Regions from separate parts of the Nonomuraea sp. H19 genome, predicted to be linked through region 3. Evidence: riboswitches for the same ligand, from Rfam matches in the RefSeq annotation. Region 3 holds a riboswitch; each other region holds the start of a gene.
The links. A riboswitch is a leader RNA that binds a small molecule or an ion and turns the genes downstream of it on or off. The one in region 3 is predicted to bind cyclic di-AMP.
Positions count from the first base shown of each region.

Region 1: it holds a riboswitch for cyclic di-AMP, as region 3 does, so the genes downstream of both, ACTMTI_RS15835 (C40 family peptidase) here and ACTMTI_RS12980 (C40 family peptidase) in region 3, are expected to answer to the same signal.
Region 2: it holds a riboswitch for cyclic di-AMP, as region 3 does, so the genes downstream of both, ACTMTI_RS40035 (glycoside hydrolase family 25 protein) here and ACTMTI_RS12980 (C40 family peptidase) in region 3, are expected to answer to the same signal.

Region 1 covers NZ_JBQHCV010000006.1:366,314-372,346, forward strand. Annotated here, with positions in the region: gene ACTMTI_RS15815 (carbohydrate ABC transporter permease) at 1-316, shown strand, start outside; gene ACTMTI_RS15820 (glycosyltransferase family 4 protein) at 347-1,432, opposite strand; gene ACTMTI_RS15825 (M48 family metallopeptidase) at 1,429-2,688, opposite strand; gene ACTMTI_RS15830 (hypothetical protein) at 2,775-3,551, opposite strand; gene ACTMTI_RS15835 (C40 family peptidase) at 3,839-4,348, opposite strand; cyclic di-AMP (ydaO/yuaA leader) riboswitch at 4,422-4,581, opposite strand; gene ACTMTI_RS15840 (NYN domain-containing protein) at 5,150-6,033, opposite strand, start outside.
Region 2 covers NZ_JBQHCV010000023.1:96,017-102,049, reverse strand. Annotated here, with positions in the region: gene ACTMTI_RS40055 (SMI1/KNR4 family protein) at 1-1,120, opposite strand, end outside; gene ACTMTI_RS40050 (hypothetical protein) at 1,227-1,367, opposite strand; gene ACTMTI_RS40045 (MOSC domain-containing protein) at 1,820-2,362, shown strand; gene ACTMTI_RS40040 (hypothetical protein) at 2,673-3,206, shown strand; gene ACTMTI_RS40035 (glycoside hydrolase family 25 protein) at 3,427-4,203, opposite strand; cyclic di-AMP (ydaO/yuaA leader) riboswitch at 4,217-4,359, opposite strand; gene ACTMTI_RS40030 (phosphotransferase family protein) at 4,544-5,476, opposite strand; gene ACTMTI_RS40025 (cellulose binding domain-containing protein) at 5,795-6,033, shown strand, end outside.
Region 3 covers NZ_JBQHCV010000005.1:254,312-260,344, forward strand. Annotated here, with positions in the region: gene ACTMTI_RS12965 (Uma2 family endonuclease) at 1-469, shown strand, start outside; gene ACTMTI_RS12970 (branched-chain amino acid aminotransferase) at 466-1,563, opposite strand; gene ACTMTI_RS12975 (3-isopropylmalate dehydrogenase) at 1,777-2,823, opposite strand; cyclic di-AMP (ydaO/yuaA leader) riboswitch at 2,924-3,064, shown strand; gene ACTMTI_RS12980 (C40 family peptidase) at 3,240-3,647, shown strand; gene ACTMTI_RS12985 (class I SAM-dependent methyltransferase) at 3,706-4,521, shown strand; gene serA (phosphoglycerate dehydrogenase) at 4,931-6,033, opposite strand, start outside.

The sequences.
Region 1 (6,033 bases), on a different contig from region 3:
GCTGGTGGACGGGGCCGGGGTGTGGAAGCGCTACTGGCGGCTGACGTTGCCGCTGTGCCGGCCGGTGCTGGCGGCGCTGTCCACGCTGCAGTTCACGTGGATGTACAACGACTTCCTGTGGGCGCTGGTGCTGATGTCGTCGGGCGACAAGCTGCCCGTCACCTCGGCGCTGAACAACCTGCGCGGCCAGTTCTTCACCGACCACAACCTGCTGGCGGCCGGGGCGATGCTGGTGGCGCTGCCCACGCTGATCGTGTTCCAGCTGCTGCACAAGCAGTTCGTCGCCGGGCTCACGCTCGGCTCCACCAAGGGCTAGACCGTCCGGTCCCTCATGCGAGCGCGGAGGTCAGAGGAGTGCGTGGAAGCGGGCGGCCACCTGCTCCCACGTCCATTCACGGGCGATCCAGTCGCGGCCGCCCGCGCCCATCTTGCGGGCCTTGTCCGGGTCGCTCAGCAGCTCCACGAGCGCCTGCGCGATCTCCGCGGGGTCCGTGCCGTCCACGACCAGCCCGGTCTCGCCGGGCCGGACGGCGTCCGGCGCCCCGCCCGACGCCCCGGCCACCACCGGCAGCCCCGTCGCCGACGCCTCCAGGAACACGATCCCGAGCCCTTCCACGTCCACCCCGTTCCACCGGGTACGGCACGGCATGGCGAACACGTCGGCGGCCGCGTAGTAGCCGGGCAGGCTCGCGGCCGGCACCGTCCCGGTGAACCTGATCGACTCGCGCCCGGCCGCCAGCCGCTCCAGCGTCCTCAGGTACGGCCCGCCGCCCACCAGCAGCAGGACGGCCTCGGGCACCGCCCGCAGCACCTGCGGCCAGGCCCTGATGAGCTGGTCCTGCCCCTTGCGCGGCACCAGCCGGGACACGCAGGCGACGACCGGCCGCCCGGCCAGGCCCAGCTCGGCCTTGGGCGCGCCGGGGTGGAACTGGCCGACGTCCACGCCGGGCGCGAGCCGTACGAGTTTGCCGGGCGGGATGGCGGCGACCAGCCGCTGGCGGGTGTACGCGCCCAGGTAGGTCACCACGTCGGCGTGCTCGCCGATGGCGCGGAGCACGGCGCGGAAGCCCGGGGCGCTCGCCCACGATGCCTCGTGGCCGTGGGTGAGCATCACCACGCGCCGCGCGCCCGCCCCGCGCAGCCGGGGCGCGAGCAGGCCGAGCGGCGCCGCCGCGCCGAACACCACCGTGTCCGCGCGGTGCTCGGCCACCAGCCGGGCCGCCCGGCGCGCCACGGCCGGCGTCGGCAGCATGAGCCGGGTCGGATGCCGCACGACCCGATACGGCTGGCGCCGGTCGAACTCGTCGCAGCCCGGCCAGGCGGGGGCGTAGACGGCCACGCCCGGCGTTCGCAGCGCGAGTCCGTGCACGAACGACTGGATGCCGCCCGGCCGGGGCGGGAAGTCGTTCGTGACGATGACCACGTTGGTCACGGCGCGGGAACGCCGTTCAGCTTCGCCCACGAGCGGGCCATGGCGATGCGCTCGGGGCTGGAGGGATGAGAGACATAAAGCACATATTCCACCGGATCCGGCGACAAGTCCGAAATATTGGTCACTGCCAGGCGTTTCTGCATCGCGATGAACGTGACCGGGTCCCTGGTGAGGTCGAGCGCGTGGACGTCGGCCCTGGCCTCGATGTGGCGGCTGATCAGGTTCTGGAGCGGGCCCATGATCAGCGAGCCCAGGGTCATGAGGCCCAGGAGCGCGCCGACCGCGCGCGGATCGGTGATCGAGGTGACGCCGGCGCGGCGGCGTACCGAGCCGAAGATCAGGAACAGCAGGATGGCGCCGAACGCGGCCCCGAGGCCGCCGATGAGCGTGCCGTAGAGCACGTCGTCGTCCTCGGCGTGGCCCAGCTCGTGCGCCACGACCAGCTCGACCTCGTTCCGCGGGGCCTGGAGCAGCGTGTCGTAGACGACGATCCGGCGCGTGGCCCCGAAGCCCGACACGTACGCGTTGAGCGCCGTGGTCCGGCGCGAGGCGTCGGCGACCAGCACGTCCTCGACCGGCACGCCGTCGCGCTCGGCCATGGCCAGCAGGTTCGTGCGCAGCGGTCCCTGAGGCATCGACGTGAAGTCATTGAACAGCGGCTCGAACACCACCGGATACACGAACGACGTCACCACCGTCAGCGCGAACGCCCCCGCGGCGGCCGGAATCCACCAGCGCCTGACCTTGCGGGCCAGCGCCACGAGCGCCAGCAGCATCAGGCAGAGCAGGAACGTCTCCACGCCGATGTTCTTGAGCCGGTCGGCGGCCCAGCCCGCCCAGTCCTGGGTGGACAGGCCGTAGTCGCGCAGCAGCGTCTCGAACCAGATCCCGAGCGGCCACCTGATCACCTCACTGATCGCGGTGATGACCACGACGCCCAGGATCACCCGCACCCACCAGGGGCCGCGCAGCCGGCCCAGGACCTTGGCGCCGAACGGGGTGGCCACCAGCAATCCCGCGAAGATGATCGTGAGCGCGAGCGACAGGTAGCCCGGCAGGCTGGTGGCCGCGTCGAACGCCTTCGCGCGGGCGATCTCGGCCGCGCTGAAGTCACGGGCGGGATCGGGCGGCCCCGAGGCCAGCACCCGCCACGGCGTGCTGAACGCGGCCACGGCCACGATCACGACGCCCAGCAGCACCAGCGCCACCCCTGCGGGCCTCCGCGGCCGCCCGTCGCCGCCGTCCTCTCCGGCCATGCTCCCCCTATGCTCCCGGTCCACGGGATCCCCCGGATCCGGATCCCCCGTCGAGACTCCTCCCTGTGTCACATCCTCCGCCTCTCTTACGCGAGCCGATCCCGTACGTAGTCGCGCCACCGTTCCGTCAGCGTGGCCGTGGAGAGCCCGAGCGAGGCGAGCGCCCGGTCGACGCCGGCCGCCTGGGCATCACGGTAGAGCCTCACCAGCGTCTCCTCACCGAACCGGTCGGCGAGGAAGCGACACGCCAGCCACGCCTCCTGGTACGCCCGTGCGAGCCGTATGGGGTCGCGGCCGTCCGCGGCGAATGCGGCCGGTCCCGGCAATCCGGGCGGCAACCGCCCAGCCCGCACCTCGGCGGCCAGCTCAGCGGCGGCGATCCGCACGGGCAGCCCGGCGTCCCGATAGCCCACGTAGTCGGCGAACCCCTCATAAAGCCAGGGAGGCAGCCGATCGGTGCCCGCCACGACGTGGGTGAGCTCATGCGTGAGAACGACGTCCTTGCCGATGGCATTGAGCCTGGCGAAGACCTCGGGAACGACGATCACCCTGCCGCCGTCGGCCACCGCCGCCAGCCCGTCGAACCTTCCGGCCCCGGCCAGCCGAGCCGCCTCCGCCGCGGAGTCCGGGACGACGACCAGCGGCCGCACGCTCCGGCGGAGAACGTCCGAGACCCGCCGCCCGGCGGTGTCGGCCCGCCGCGCCAGCTCCTCGAGCTCACCGCGCGGCGCACGGTGACCGACGACGACGGAACGCGCCCCATGCGCCACGACCACACCGTCGCGCCACAGGCCACGCGCTTCAGGGGGGAGAACGGGGGGTTCGGGGGCGCTGCCGGGGACGAGGAGCAGGAGAACGGCCATCGCAGCTCGTCGGCTCACCCGCTCGGACACGCTGCCCGATCGTAGTCGGCCGCCGACCTGGATCGCGCACGAAGGCCAGGCGGCGGACCATGGCGATGGCCCGCTGTGCGCCGTTGCGGCGGCTCGCCACGTGCGGGTCAGCGGGCGTCTTCCTGGAGGCCGCCGGCCACGTGCGGCGGGTGGCGTGCCGTTGGCTTGCCGTACGAGAAGGGAGAACCCCAGCGCACGACGGCGAGGGAGGTGCGGGGAAAGACAGAGCCCCGCCCGAGATCGGGCGGGGCTGTGAATTAAATACCGGGGCGAACCGCGCCGACGAACGACGACTTGCGCCATCCGCTCAGCTTGACGATTTGCACCCGATAGCCTGTCCGCGGCGAGTGGATCATCTTGCCGTTGCCGACATACATGCCCACGTGGCCGAGCCCGCTGAAGAACAGCAGGTCGCCTGGCTGGAGGTTCTTCCAGGAGACCTTCCGCTTGATGCGGGCGAACTGGCTTGCCGCCACGCGCGGGAGCTTCACTCCGGCCTTTTTCCAGGCGTACTGGGTGAGACCGGAACAATCGAACGAGCCGGGGCCGTCGGCGCCGTAACGGTACGGGTCACCGATCTGCTTCTTGGCCACGGCGATGGCCTTGCTGGCCCTTTCCTTCTGCCGAGCGATCCTGGCCGCCGCCGCGGACTTGGCCGATTTGGCGGTGGTCGCCGCCTTGGCCGTGGTGGCGGTGGTGGCCGAATCGCTCGTCGCCGCCCGCGCCGTTGGGGCATGGAGGATCAGACCTCCGGCCGTCACGGTCATCGTGAGCGCTACTCCGCTCAGGGCAAGGCGGGACAGACGGGGGTTTTGCAGGGAGGTAGACAGGATTTCTCCTTGAGTCTTCCACGAACGCCTACCGGGTTAGCTGACGGATTCGGGCCTGGAAGTCGCCCTACGGCGCGTTACGCGCCGATTCACCCCTGATCCCTGGGGAAGGGATCCATGGTTCCCCGGCTCCGTGCCTCCTGGCTGCACGGACTCGGCAGATCGCCGCCTCATTGAGGTGTCTATATGGGGATGTCGGCGGCGACCGACGGATCTCTATCTGATTCACATCGGGTGACCGATGCCGGTTCGCGACGGCATGGGTTGTCGCCGCGAGGCCAGAAGCTACGCCGAGAGGTCAAGGTTCGGCAAAACGCCAGTCAGGTTGTAAAGATCAGATAACGGGGCCAGTAAGGAAGGAAATCCCTGCTGGAACACCAGGTTTCGTTATGCAAATGTGACCCTGGTCACAATTCCTGGCGCAGGGGTTTGTAAGGTCCCAGATTGTCGCTTTTGTCACACTTTTCGCGCCGCCACCCTGAGCCCCGGCTCCCCCCTTCCGCCGGGCTGGCGCGAGTGTGCAAAGAGGAGAAGATGAGCCGGCGTCGGCAATGCGTGGCCGTTGAAGACCGAAATCACCCATCCTTGGACCCGGAAACGGGCCAGGATGGCAAGAGACGCTACGGGCGGACGGCGCCGATGATGGTGCTGCCGTAGTCGGAAAGCTTGACGACCTTGATGACGCCGCCCGTCAGCGGCGGCTGCGCCAGGTGCGCGGCCACCGGCACCCTCCGTTATTCAGGCCCGGCCCAGCCTGCGCAGCAGCAGAGCGGACGGAACGGGTCTGGCTCCCATCCGCATGACGGACTCGGCCACCTCGCGGTCCGACGACACCACGGCGATGGCCCGGCCGGGCGGCTCAGCGCGTACGAGCTGGCGGATGAGGTCGTCGGCGATCTCCCCCGGCGCGCTGAACAGCACGCGCACCCCCCGCGGCGCCACCACCTGGACGGGGGCGTTGAGCTCGGCGCCGTCGAACACCACGGTCACCTCGACCCTGGTCTGCGCGACCAGCCCGCCGAGCCCGGTCATCAGCCGGTTGCGCTGGTCGGCGAGCGTGAGCGTGCCGTAACCGGTTTTCGTGACGTTGTAGCCGTCGATGATCAGGTGCACCTGCGGCACGGCCAGAATCTGGTCGAGGAGCTGCGGGTCGTCGTCGGCCAGTGCCCGCGCGGGCACTCCGCGCACGCCGGGACGCTCCCCGGTGATCGCCGCGACCGAGTCGGCGGGCCGGCTGATCGTCGTGGGCAGGGCGAGCTCCCTGCGCAGTCCCGCGGAGGCGTCCTGCAGCGCGTCGAGCAGCACCCTGATGCGGGCGTCCTCGATGCTCCGGCCCTCACGGGCGGCCCGGCGCGAGGCTTCGAGCTGCCTTTCCACGTCGGCCAGCCGCTCGCGCAGCCGCCGCAGCTCGGCCTCGCCGGCACTGCCCGCGGCCGAGGCGGCGGTTCTGGCCTCCTCGGCCGCGTGCTCCATCTCCTCGGCCCGCGCCAGCGCGGCCTTGGCGCGCTCGCGGGCGTCGTGCAGCTTACGTCGTAGATCGGAGTTTTCCGCGCGGGCGAGCTTGATCTGCTCGCGCAGCCGGTCGGCCTCCTCCTTGGCGGCGCTCTTCTGCGCGGTGAGCT
Region 2 (6,033 bases), on a different contig from region 3:
CCTGCCTGAGGTGGGGCGCGCCGCGGACGGACTCCAGATCGAGGTTCCTGACGTTGTCGACGACGAGGGACTGAATCCTGCGCGGCTTCTTCGGGATCGGGGCCTCCCCGCGCCAGAAGGTACGCGTGTCGTCCAGGTAACTCGGAAGCCTGGCGCCCACGTCGAGGTAGCCGTCTCCTTCCTCGTAGTCGCCCCGGTCGAGTGCCTCCACGAGCCGGCGCAGCATGGTCGTGACGGAGTCGGCGACGTAGACGGGCGCGCCGTCGTAGTGGATTCCGACGCGGATGACCTGGCCGGGGCGGCCCGCGGGCCCCGGGTCCATGTCAACCGCCAGGTAGTCGCCGCCGGTGCTGGTCGCGAACGGGATCCAGTGCGGGTTGCTGAGCTGCCGTCGGATGGCGCCGGGCGGCTCGCCGTCGCCGGTCATCGAATGGAGCGGGTCGTCCGTCCATTTCCGCTCGGGGCGATGGTGGATGTAGGTCGTCGTGGACTCCAGGGGGAACCACAGGTGGCCGTGGAAGAGCCCGATCTCGTCGTCGCCGTCGGCCTCGCCGTACAGGGCCGTCAGGTCGGGGGGCAGGTCGCCGGGGAAGGCGTCCAGCAGCGCGGTCCGCTCCGCCGGGTCCAGCGGATCGGGCAGGAGTTCCTCCTCCCCGAGGATGTCGGCGCGTCTTCTCACGTACTCCCGGAACAGCCGGACGGCCTCCTCCGGGTCGCCCGCCGGTGTCGGGTTCAACGGCGGGGCCTGGTCGGCGCCGGGCTCGCGGGGCAGCGTGTCAGGGCGCAGGACGTACAGGAACCGGCCCGAATCGTCCCGGGTGATCGCTCGACTGGTCACCGCCTCGAACCGGCCCGAGGGCTCGACGGCCAGCTCGACCATCAGATCCGCCGACGAGGCACCGCTGAGCCGGTAGAGCTGCGCCAGCCCGCCGAGGGCGACGCGCATGTCCCCGATGGTGCCATCGGGCATCTCGTATCCCGTGCCGCGCTGCCCCGAGTAGGACGGGCCGCGGTAGGCGTGCACCCATCCTCGCCGCCAGCCCTGCGGAGCGCCTGCCGCGACTTGCGCGGCCATGCTCCGCAGGACCTCGGTCATGGCGTCTTTGCGTTGATCATCCATGCGGGCCAGTTCTACACCCTCCCACCGACGATCAGCCGATGGCCCCAGCTCGGGCCGGCAACTCAGGATCCCTACAGGTCGAAGATGAACTCCACTCAGGCCAAGCTCAGGCGTGGACCTGCGCCAAGTCACGCTCCATCTGTGACAAGGAGCCGGCCACGCCGACGCACTCGGTCTCCCCGGTGGGGCAACGCGACGCCCACCGCCCGTTTTCATGGGTGATGACATAGGTGATCGTCTTGCTCATCGGCTCATCCTCATCCCGACGCCATGAGGCAGCCGGCCACGGCAACTACTGCGGCCGTTTCCTGAAGGGTTCGGTGGGCGTTCCCGCTTCGGCCGGCCAGGAAGATCACCCACAGTGTCCGTTCGGATCCTTACGGTTATACCCAGACCGCGAATCCCTGCAAGTCAGGCCTGTCTGGGTTCATGGAGTTACTGATACATCTCGTCAGCCATAGTTGCTCCCTTTTCCCGGCATTCTCCTGACCGGGCTGGGTGGCGGCTTCTCCGCGGCCTCCAGGTTCACCGTCAAACGGATGACACTGCCTGGTGCGGTGCAACCCCGCACCACACACAAGTCCCGGAACGGGTACGCGGTGCCCCAGGAGATCGGACGACGTCTTCTGGTCAGAAAGGGTCGGCGGCCGCTGAGCTAGGCTCCCGGGGGCAACGCTATGCATTGAGGGGGCAAACGGGATGAGCGGGACGGTCACGGCGGTCAGCAGCAACGGCGAGTACTCCTTCACCAAGCCGAACCGGGAGAGCATCGCGCTCCTCGCCGGGCTCGGGGTGGAGGGGGACGTGCATGCGGGCGTGACGGTCAAGCACCGCTCCCGGGTCGCCCAGGACCCCACCCAGCCGAACCTGCGTCAGGTGCACCTCATCCAGGAGGAGCTTTTCGCCGAGGTCGGCGAGGCGGGTTTCACGGTCAAGCCCGGTGAGCTCGGCGAGAACATCACCACCAAGGGCATCGACCTGCTCGGCTTGCCGGTCGGCACGCTGCTGCACATCGGCGACGAGGCCGTGGTGGAGCTCACCGGGCTGCGCAACCCTTGCGTACAGATCGACAACTTCCAGAACGGTCTGCTCAAGCAGGTCGTCGGCCGCGACGAGACTGGGAGCCTGGTGCGCAAGGCCGGCGTCATGAGCGTCGTCAGGGCCGGTGGCGTCGTGCGTCCAGGCGACATGATCAAGGTAGAACTCCCAGCTGAGCCCCATCGCCCTCTCGACCGGGTCTGACTCTACGATTCGAGGCAGTCCTCGCCGGCCCATCGTGGCCTACGAGCGAGGTCGTGGCCAACGCGCGAACGATGATGTGCTGTGTTCAGCGGCAGGCCGATCAGGCGGCGATACCTTCTTGACGACGATCGTGTCCGGGGACCAGCTTCTCCAGGTCGTCGACACCCGAGGTGAGGACGTCGAGCACAAAGATTCGCAGCGGCGGCTGCCCGTGCACATTCGCTGCGTTCGTTCTCGTGCTGCCTGGGACACGTGACGGTCCTGCTCTGGGAGCCTTTCGTCAGCGATCTGTGTGAGTCACACTTGCGGGATGTCCCCTCGTGTCGCGGTCGTCTTCTTAGCGTTCGCCCTGGTGTCGGGCTGCGGTTCCGGGGCCGCCTTGAGCCAGGCCGTGATCGACCAAGCCCGGCGGCAAGGCGCGGCACCCGATCTGATGTACGTGGTGGACCTGCCGGGATACGAGCTGGCCGAGATGTCCGTGGGTGCGGTCGGCGACGACGGGTTCGGCGCCTTCTACACCGCTCCTGACGGCAAGCGGGTGGAGATGCGGATCGAACGCGGGCAGTACAAATGCTCCGGCACCTGCGAGCGGGACGGGGACAACTGGTTCACGGTGAAGGACGGCCTCCAGGAGTACGTGGCCGTACGCAAGGGCTACCACCTGCGGCTCATCTGCGACGTCGGGCAGATGGACCGGAGCGTGCTGAAGGAGGCGGCGGAAGGAGCCCGCCCGGCTGTCGGCGACGGCGGCACGCCGGCCCCTCCGCCCAGCCCGGTGGAACGCGGGGACCTGCCCAAGAACGGCGACGGCGCGCCGATCCAGCCCACGGGTCCCGGAGGGTGACCGTTCCTCATCCACGGCGCACAGCCCCACCGCGGCACCGTCCCCCCTTCATCGCCCAGCCGCCGCTCCTGCCGGCCAGCCCTCTTGAGCTCGACCGCCGCGACGGTGCGTACTCGCCCGTCGAACGCGCGGTGCTGCTCGGGCTGGCGTGACCGAGCAGGTGCCGGACGCCGGAGCGCGGCACGTATGGGGCGTGCCGCGCGGCCGGGGATGATGCCGGTTACTTACGGCCCAGGGCGCGGAGCTGGTCCAGGCTCACGGAGGAGACGTTCTGGTCCACCGGATTGTCGGTGTACTGGTGGATGGTCCAGCTCTTCCACGGCGGGGGCGGCGTGACCGTGCCTCTGGCCTTGCTGTAGTGGGCGACCCACAACGGATACTGGCCGAGGCCGTCGCCGTACTTGGTGGCGAAGTTCCAGCCGGAGTAGAACAGCGGGGTGACGCCGGTCTTGGCCTTCACCCGCTCCAGCCACGTCTTGGCCCAGGCGTTGACGTGAGCCGCGGACTTGCCGTCGGTGGTCTCCAGGTCCAGGGCCAGGAGGTCGCCGGGCTTGGCCGGCTGCCGGTTCACCACCGACAGGAAGAAGTCGGCCTCGGCGACGGGGTCGCTGGCCGGGTGGGCGTAGTGGTAGGCGCCGCGCACGATGTTCCGCCCGGCCATCTCGGCCCAGTGGCGGGCGAAGGCGCGGTCGGTGAAATCGGTGCCCTCGGTCGCCTTGACGATGCCGAACTTGGCGCCGCTGGCGGCCCAGTCGTGCGTCGGCTGGTAGTTGGAGACGTCCTGGCCGTAGATGAGCTCGTCGGCGTGCGCGGGGCCGGCGACGGACGGGGCTGCTACGGCGGCGGACGTGGCTGCCACTGCGGTGGCCATCGTCGTGGCCACTGCGGTGGCCACCACGGTTGCCACCGCGGTTGCCGCGACCTTGCGGATGATGCCGGGGGTGGCCATGCGGCTGGCCATGATCTTCGGGGCAGAGGTAAGACGGTGGTCGGCCATCGGTCGGGGGTTCTCCTTGCTTCCATACCGCTTACCGGGTTAGCTGACGGGTTCGGGCGTGGAAGCTGCCCTATGGCACCTCGGTGCCAATTCACCCCAAGTACGTACGAGTGGGTCCCCGGCTCCGCCCGCGGGCGGACTCAGCGGTCACAGGTGGGCCTGTGATGTCATGCGATGGTCAAAACACGACCGGCACAAACCGGACGTATGTCGCAAAAGATAATGTATTAACTAAAAGACTGACAAGTGGACAAATCCCTGGTCGGCGAGTTGTGACGTCCTTGTCGGGAGTCGTGTGGCAGCCGGTGCTGAGGCGTCTGATGAGAACCACACCGCTGGACTAAGTGAGATCGCCCCATGGAGCTGGTGGCGCTGAGGTGAAGAAGCGAAGCAGACCCAGGAGGCGGCTGGCCGGAGGGGCCGTCCAGTGGCGTTCGTCCGGGCGGGGAACGGGGTCGGGCAGGCGACCGAGGGCCCACATGAGGTGAAACCAGAGCACACGTGCTTCCCAGGCGGGTGTGTTCGCGGCGGTTCCATCGCCGGCTTCTTGCCGGTAGCCGTCGAGCATGGCCGGGATGCCGGTCAAAGGAATCTTGGCGAACTCGATCGCAGAGTCCGCCCAGTGGGCATCGCCCCAATCCACGATGCCGGTGAGCTGGGCCGTCTCCGGGGAGACGAGCAGGTTCTGCGGAGCGATGTCGCCGTGGACCAGGACCAGGGGCGGGTCGGCGGGGAGATGCACGGAGAGCCGGTCGAACCAGCCGGTGAGCCAGCCGGCCGCCTCCGCGTCGATCCAGCCTTCTGCCAGGAGGCGGCTGGTCAGCGCCCAGGGATCAGCGGTGCCGTCGTCCGTGGGGATGGGGAGATCTGACGCCGTCGCCGGGGACAGCCGGTGCAGCATGGCCAGCTCCCGCCCCACCTGTTGGAAGACGCGGTTCGTCACGGCGGCGGGCAGCGTGAGACGTACGAGATCCGCCCCAGGCGCTCGGGCGAGCACCATGTAGGGCACGTCCACCACCGAGCAGGTGTCATCGAAGGCGACGACATCCGGAGTGCGCACGCCCGCCTTCCGGGCGGCGGGGATGACCGCGGCCTCCTTCACCAGGTCCGGGAGGAACTGCTCGGTCCGTGGGATGCGCAGGACCAGGTCGTTCCCGAGCAGGAAGACATGGTTGGCCACCCCTGCCGGAATGGGCCGCACCTCTTCGGCGGCGAACCCGTGCCGGCCGGCGATGGCGGCCAGCGTCTCGTCACCCATCTCGTATTCCAGCATGATCGAGATGCTGACACGGTCTGCGCTTGCTCTGCTCGCGCTTTTCAGCAGCTGCGCCGGCGTGGAACTTTCACGGTCAAGCGGGCCGCAGGGAGACTCCGAGGAGATCGTTCTTGACGTGATTCGGGCACGTTTGGCCAGCTCGGCATGCGCTTGACAGTCAACAGGCTGGGCTGGGCGGTTATTAGGGCGGTGCGCCCGTGGCTGTACGGATGTGGTGGTCTGCGTTCATTCTGGGATGCGCTCCAGCGGGGCCCTCGAGCGCTGGCGCGTTGCCGCCGTTGCGAAATCAGCGAGGTGAGATCCGAGATGAGATCCATGCCGTGGCTTGCCGCGGCCGGCGCGGCACTCGTCGCCTTGGCCGTAGCGTTGTGCGCCGTCATGCTCACGGGCATTCCGCCCGCGCATGCGGCCGTGGGGCTCCACGTCAGCGGTACGAAGATCGTCGAGGCCAACGGCCAGAATTTCATCATGCGCGGGGTCAACCACCCCCACGTCTGGTTCACGAACCAGACCAGCTCTTTCGCCAACATCAAGGCGCTCGGGGCCAACACCGT
Region 3 (6,033 bases):
GAACCGCATCGTCGTCCACGAATCCGGCACCTGGCAGCACAACACGGTCCTGTCCCGGCTGCTGTTCCAGATCGTAGGCCCGGCGGCCGCGCGGGGCTGGGAGATCTGGCCGAACATCACCGTCCACCTGGGGGAACAGGCCGACCGATACGTGCCCGACCTCGCCGTGGTGCCGCCGTCCCCGCGCATGGCGGAGGACCACGCCGTCCACGGCGATTCGACGGTGCTGCTGGTGGACGTGGTCTCCACCAGCAGCACCTACGACGACTATTTCGTCAAACCGACCGGCTACGCGCCCGCCGGGGTGCCGCTCTACCTGGTGATCGACCCCTTCCAGGAGTCGGCGACGCTGTTCAGCGAGCCGGGCGAGCGATACGGCAGGGAGACGGCCGTGGGCGCGGGCGAGCCGCTCGTGCTGCCCGCCCCGTGGGAGTTCGCCCTCGACACCGGGAAACTGCTGTACGCCTAGACGACCTTGTGGATCCAGTTGTGGGAGTCGGGGCGGGCGCCGTACTGGATGCCGACCAGCTCCTCGCGCACCCGCATCGTCACCGGGCCGGGGGTGCCGTCGGCGATGGTCCAGGAGCGGTCGGCACCCTTCACCGAGCCCACCGGCGTCACCACGGCCGCCGTGCCGCAGGCGAACACCTCGGTCAGCTCGCCCGACGCGCAGCCGTTCTGCCACTCCTCGACCGAGATCAGCCGCTCCTCGGTCTCCAGGCCGAGGTCGCCGGCCAGCGACAGGATGGAGTCCCTGGTGATACCGGGCAGCAGGGTGCCGGTCAGCGCGGGGGTGATGAGCTTGCCGCCGAGGACGAAGAACAGGTTCATGCCCCCCATCTCCTCGACGTACCGGTGCTCGTGGGCGTCCAGCCACACCACCTGGTCGCAGCCGTGCTCGACCGCCTGCCGCTGCGCGACGAACGCCGCGGCGTAGTTGCCGCCGCACTTGGCGAAGCCGGTGCCGCCGGGGGCGGCCCGGGTGTACTCGGTGGACAGCCAGACCGACACGGGCTTGATGCCACCGGTGAAGTACGAGGCCGCAGGCGAGGCGATGACCATGTACTTGTACGTCTTCGACGGATAGTTGACGCCGAGCCCCGCCTGCGTGGCGATCATGAAGGGGCGCAGGTAGAGGCTGTGCCCCTCGGTGGTGGGCACCCACTCCTTGTCGGTCTCGACGAGCAGCTCCAGCGACTCCACGAACGTCTCCTCGGGCAGCTCCGGCATGGCCATGCGGGCGGCCGAGCGGTTGAAGCGGGTGGCGTTCGAGTACGGGCGGAACATCACGATCGAGCCGGCGAGCTGGCGATAGGCCTTGAGGCCCTCGAAAAGCTCCTGGGCGTAGTGGAAGACCGAGGTGGCGGGGTCGAGAGAGAGCGGGCCGTACGGCATGAGCCTGGCGTCGTGCCAGCCCCGGCCGTCGGTGTAGTCGATGGAGATCATGTGATCGGTGAAGGTCTGCCCGAAACCAGGGTTCGCCAGTACCTGCTCGCGCTCGGCCGCGGTGCGAGCGTGGTCGGATAGCTGCACGTCGAAGCTGAGCTTCTGAGCGATGGTCATGACGGCGGTCCTTCTCTCTACGACTTCTGCGAAATCTACCGAAAACTGCTGGATGTGCGACTGCGCGGCAGCCGCTCGGGGGCAGCTCGTACTTCCTATTGTCTCGCTATATGGGATGGCAAGCGGCCTATGGGGTAATTCAGCCGTTCAGACGCGAAAAAGCGCCTGGCAGTCCTCTTCGGACCACCAGGCGCGTTTCGGGGCTAGGCGGTCCTAGCCGGATACTCGCGCGGTGATGTCGTCGCCGATCTCGTGGGTGGTGCGGCCGGCCCAGCCGGCCAGGCGCTCCACGATGTCGTCGGCGACGGCCTGCTCGACCTTGGCCGCCTCGGTGTGCAGGCCCAGGTGGTCGAGGAGCATGGCCACCGACAGGATGGTCGCGGTGGGGTCTGCCTTGCCCTGTCCGGCGATGTCGGGCGCGCTGCCGTGCACCGGCTCGAACATGCTGGGCGCGGTCCGCTCAGGGTTGATGTTGCCACTGGCGGCCAGGCCGATGCCACCGGCGATGGCCGCGCCGAGGTCGGTGATGATGTCGCCGAACAGGTTGTCGGTGACGACCACGTCGAACCGCTCCGGCTGCGTCACGAAGAACATCGAGGCCGCGTCGATGTGGGAGTAGTCGGTCGTGACCTCGGGGTATTCCTCCGCCAGGCGGTTGACCGTGCGCTGCCACAGGTCGCCGGCGTAGGTCAGGACGTTGGTCTTGTGGACGAGCGTGAGCTTCTTGCGCGGCCGGGTCATGGCCTTCTCGAACGCGTAACGCACCACGCGCTCGACGCCGTAGGCGGTGTTGAGCGACTCCTGGGTGGCGATCTCGTGGGGCGTGCCGCGCCGCATGGCGCCGCCGGTGCCCGCGTAGAGGCCCTCGGTGCCCTCGCGGACGACGATCATGTCGATGTCCTCGGCGGGCGTGTCGGCCAGCGGGGTCTCCACGCCGGGGAACAGCTTGACCGGGCGCAGGTTGACGTAGTGGTCGAACTCGAACCGGAGGCGGAGCAGCAGGTCGCGCTCGAGGATGCCCGGCGGCACACTGGGGTCGCCCACGGCGCCGAGCAGGATCGCGTCATAGCCGCGCAGCTCTTCGAGCACCGAGTCCGGCAGCGTCTCGCCGGTGCGGTGGTAGCGGGCTGCTCCCAGGTCGTAGTGGGTTGGCTCGATCTTCGTGCCGACGGCTTCCAGGATCTTCAGTCCTTCGGCCACGACTTCGGTGCCGATGCCATCTCCGGGGATGACGGCCAAGCGGATGTTACGCGACTCCATGGGCGGTACCTTACCGGCTCGTCTCGACTGACGAACACATCATCTCACTTTTCGGACGTCGGCTTTTTGTCTGTATTGCACCTCTTTGACCGTTTCGTTAGAGTCCGTCGAGCCTAATCCACGCAGCCGTTGTGTGGAGCCGGGGACCCACTTTTCCCTGGGGCGAATCGGCACCCGTGCCGTAGGGCTGCTTCCAAGCCCGAGCCCGTCAGCTAACCCGGTCGGCCGCATGGAAGGACACCCCCCTGTCTCGCATCGCCATAGCCCTGGCGGCGGGCGCCGCCGGGCTCATCCTGGCCACCCCAGCCCAGGCCGCGACCACCGACGACCCCATCACTCCGACCGGCTCTCACGCCAAGCCCATCCAGGAACAACCCGCGCCCAAGCCCGCTTGGAAGATCGCCCTCAAGTACGCCATGCACAAGCGCGGCACCCCGTACGTGTGGGGCGGCACCGGCAATCGCGGGTATGACTGCTCCGGGCTCATGCTCAGGGCGTACGAGCGGGCAGGGATCCAACTGCCACGCACCGCGCGCCAGCAGTACGGAGCGTTCGACAAGAAAATCGGCTGGGCTGACCTCAAGCCCGGCGATCTGGTCTTCTTCCACAACCTCGGGCACGTGGGCATGATCTCCCGGCCCGGCCACATGGTCCACGCGCCACGCACAGGTGACGTGGTCAAGGAGGAGCGCCTGACCAGCTGGCGCAGGAACTCTTTCGTGGGCGCCGTCCGTCCCGACCCCAAGGGCGTACGGCTCTGGTCCGAACTCAAGGAGCAGCGCCGCACCCCGGCGCCCGCCATGCTCAAGTCGGCGACCCTGTAGGAGGCGCGACGCGAGCGGCTCCGCGTCGCGGGGCCGCTCGCGGACGTAGCGTGGTGGTATGCCACCCGAGAAGGTGCATCTCACCGAGGAGAAGGCCACGCTCCTCGCCACTCTGCACGGGCGGGCGCTGGACGCGAGGTCCGGGCATCCGATCCTCGGCGACGACATGGCCGCCGAGGTGATCGACCGCATCGATCACGACTTCTCCAAGACCGGCATGAACGCCGCCCTCGCCGTCTCGGTCGCGCTGAGGGCTCGCTTCATCGACCGGTGGGCGGCCGAGTTCCTGGCCGCGCACACCGAGGCCACCGTGCTCCACCTGGGCTGCGGCCTCGACACCCGCTTCCACCGGCTGGCCCCGCCACCCACCGTCCGCTGGTACGACGTGGACTACCCCGAGATCATCGAGCTGCGGGAGCGGCTGTTCCCCGAGGCGCCCGGCTACCACACGATCGGCTCATCGGTCACCGACCTGACCTGGCTGGAGCAGGTCCCGGCCGACCATCCGGTGCTGGTCGTCGCCGAGGGCCTGCTCTACTATCTCGATCCTGACGGGGGCCGGGCCCTCCTCCGGGCGATCGTGGGCCGCTTCCCCGGCGGCCGGCTCGTCTTCGACGCGGTGAGCAGGCTCGGGCTTCGGATGCAGAAGCTCAACAGGCCGGTGCGCAAGGCCGGCGCCACGCTGGTGTGGGGTGTCGACGGCCCGGACGAGCTGGTGGCGATCCATCCGAGGCTGCGCTGCCTGAACGCGGTGAGCGCGTTCGACATCGACGGGTTCGACCGCCTGCCGCCATCGCACCGGATCGCCGCCCGGATCGCCAAGGCGCTGCCAGGGATGAAGCGGGCGGCGGTGTTCTACCGGCTCGAATTCTGAGGGGCGCCGCCGTTGTCCCTGCGGTCCAGCGCGGTCTGGACGGCCTCGGCGGCCTCGTCCTCGTGCTCTTCGGCGCGGTTCCAGGCATACATCTCGTACATGGTTCTCATCTCGTTTCGCGGGCGCGTTCCAAGGGGATATCGGACCCCGGTCGCGAATCCGACCAAAAGGCCTGATCTCACGGTCCGGATCGGATGGGACTTACCGGCCGACACACGCCACCACCCCGCGGCGAGTCGTCGACCTGCCCTAACAGGCCCCGCCGCGGCAGGTAATGAGTACGAACACCTGGCGCATTTGTAGTTACAGTACCCGAGGCATCTCGTTGGATGTCCTAGCATCTCGCATGGTGAGACAAGAAAAGCCGCCACCCGGAATGCTCCGGATGACGGCTCTACGCCCAGAGAGGTCAGTCCTCCAGGTCCACCGAGCGGCCGCTCTCCGCGCCGATCTCGGCCATGATCTGCTCGATGACGTCGGCCGGGATCGCCGAGTCTACGGTCAGCGCGATCAGCGCCTTGCCGCCCTTGACGTCGCGGGCCACCTGCATCGAGGCGATGTTGACGCTGTGCTCGCCGAGAAGGCGGCCGACCACGCCGACGATGCCGGGCCGGTCGGCGTAGGTGAAGAACGCCAGGTGGGCCGTCGGCTCGATCTCCATCTCGTAGCCGTTGACCTCGACGATCTTGGTGATCTGGCGAGGACCGGAGAGCGTACCGGAGACCGAGACGTGGCGGCCGTCGGCGAGCACGCCGCGCACGGTGATCACGTTGCGCCAGTCGGGGCTCTCGGAGCTGGTCACCAGCTCGACGGTGACGCCGCGGTCCTTGGCCAGCAGCGGCGCGTTGACGTACGTGACCTGCTCCTCGATCACGCCGGCGAACACGCCCTTGAGCGCGGCCAGCTCGATCACCCGCACATCGTGGGAGGCGATCTCGCCGCGCACCTCGACGTCGAGCTTGGTGGCGACCTCGCCGGCCAGCGCGGTGAACACCCGGCCCAGCTTCTCCGCCAGCGGCAGGCCCGGCTTGACGTCCTCTGCGACGGCGCCGCCCTGGACATTGACGGCGTCCGGCACGAACTCGCCGGCCAGCGCCAGCTTCACGCTCCGCGCGACCTGGGTGCCGGCCTTCTCCTGGGCCTCGTGGGTGGAGGCGCCCAGGTGCGGGGTGGCCACGACCTGGTCCAGCTCGAACAGAGGGCTGTCGGTGCACGGCTCCTTGGAGAACACGTCCAGGCCCGCTCCCGCGACGCGCCCCTCCTTGATCGCCGAGTAGAGCGCGGCCTCGTCCACGATGCCGCCGCGCGCGACGTTGATGATGCGGACGTTCGGCTTGACCTCGTGCAGCTCCTTGTCACCGATCAGCCCGATGGTCTCCTTGGACTTGGGCAGGTGCACGGTGATGAAGTCGGCCTGCTTGAGCACCTCTTCGAGGCTGAGCAGCTTGACGCCCATCTGCGCGGCGCGAGCCGGCGGCAGGTAGGGGTCGTAGGCGATCAGCTCGACGCCGA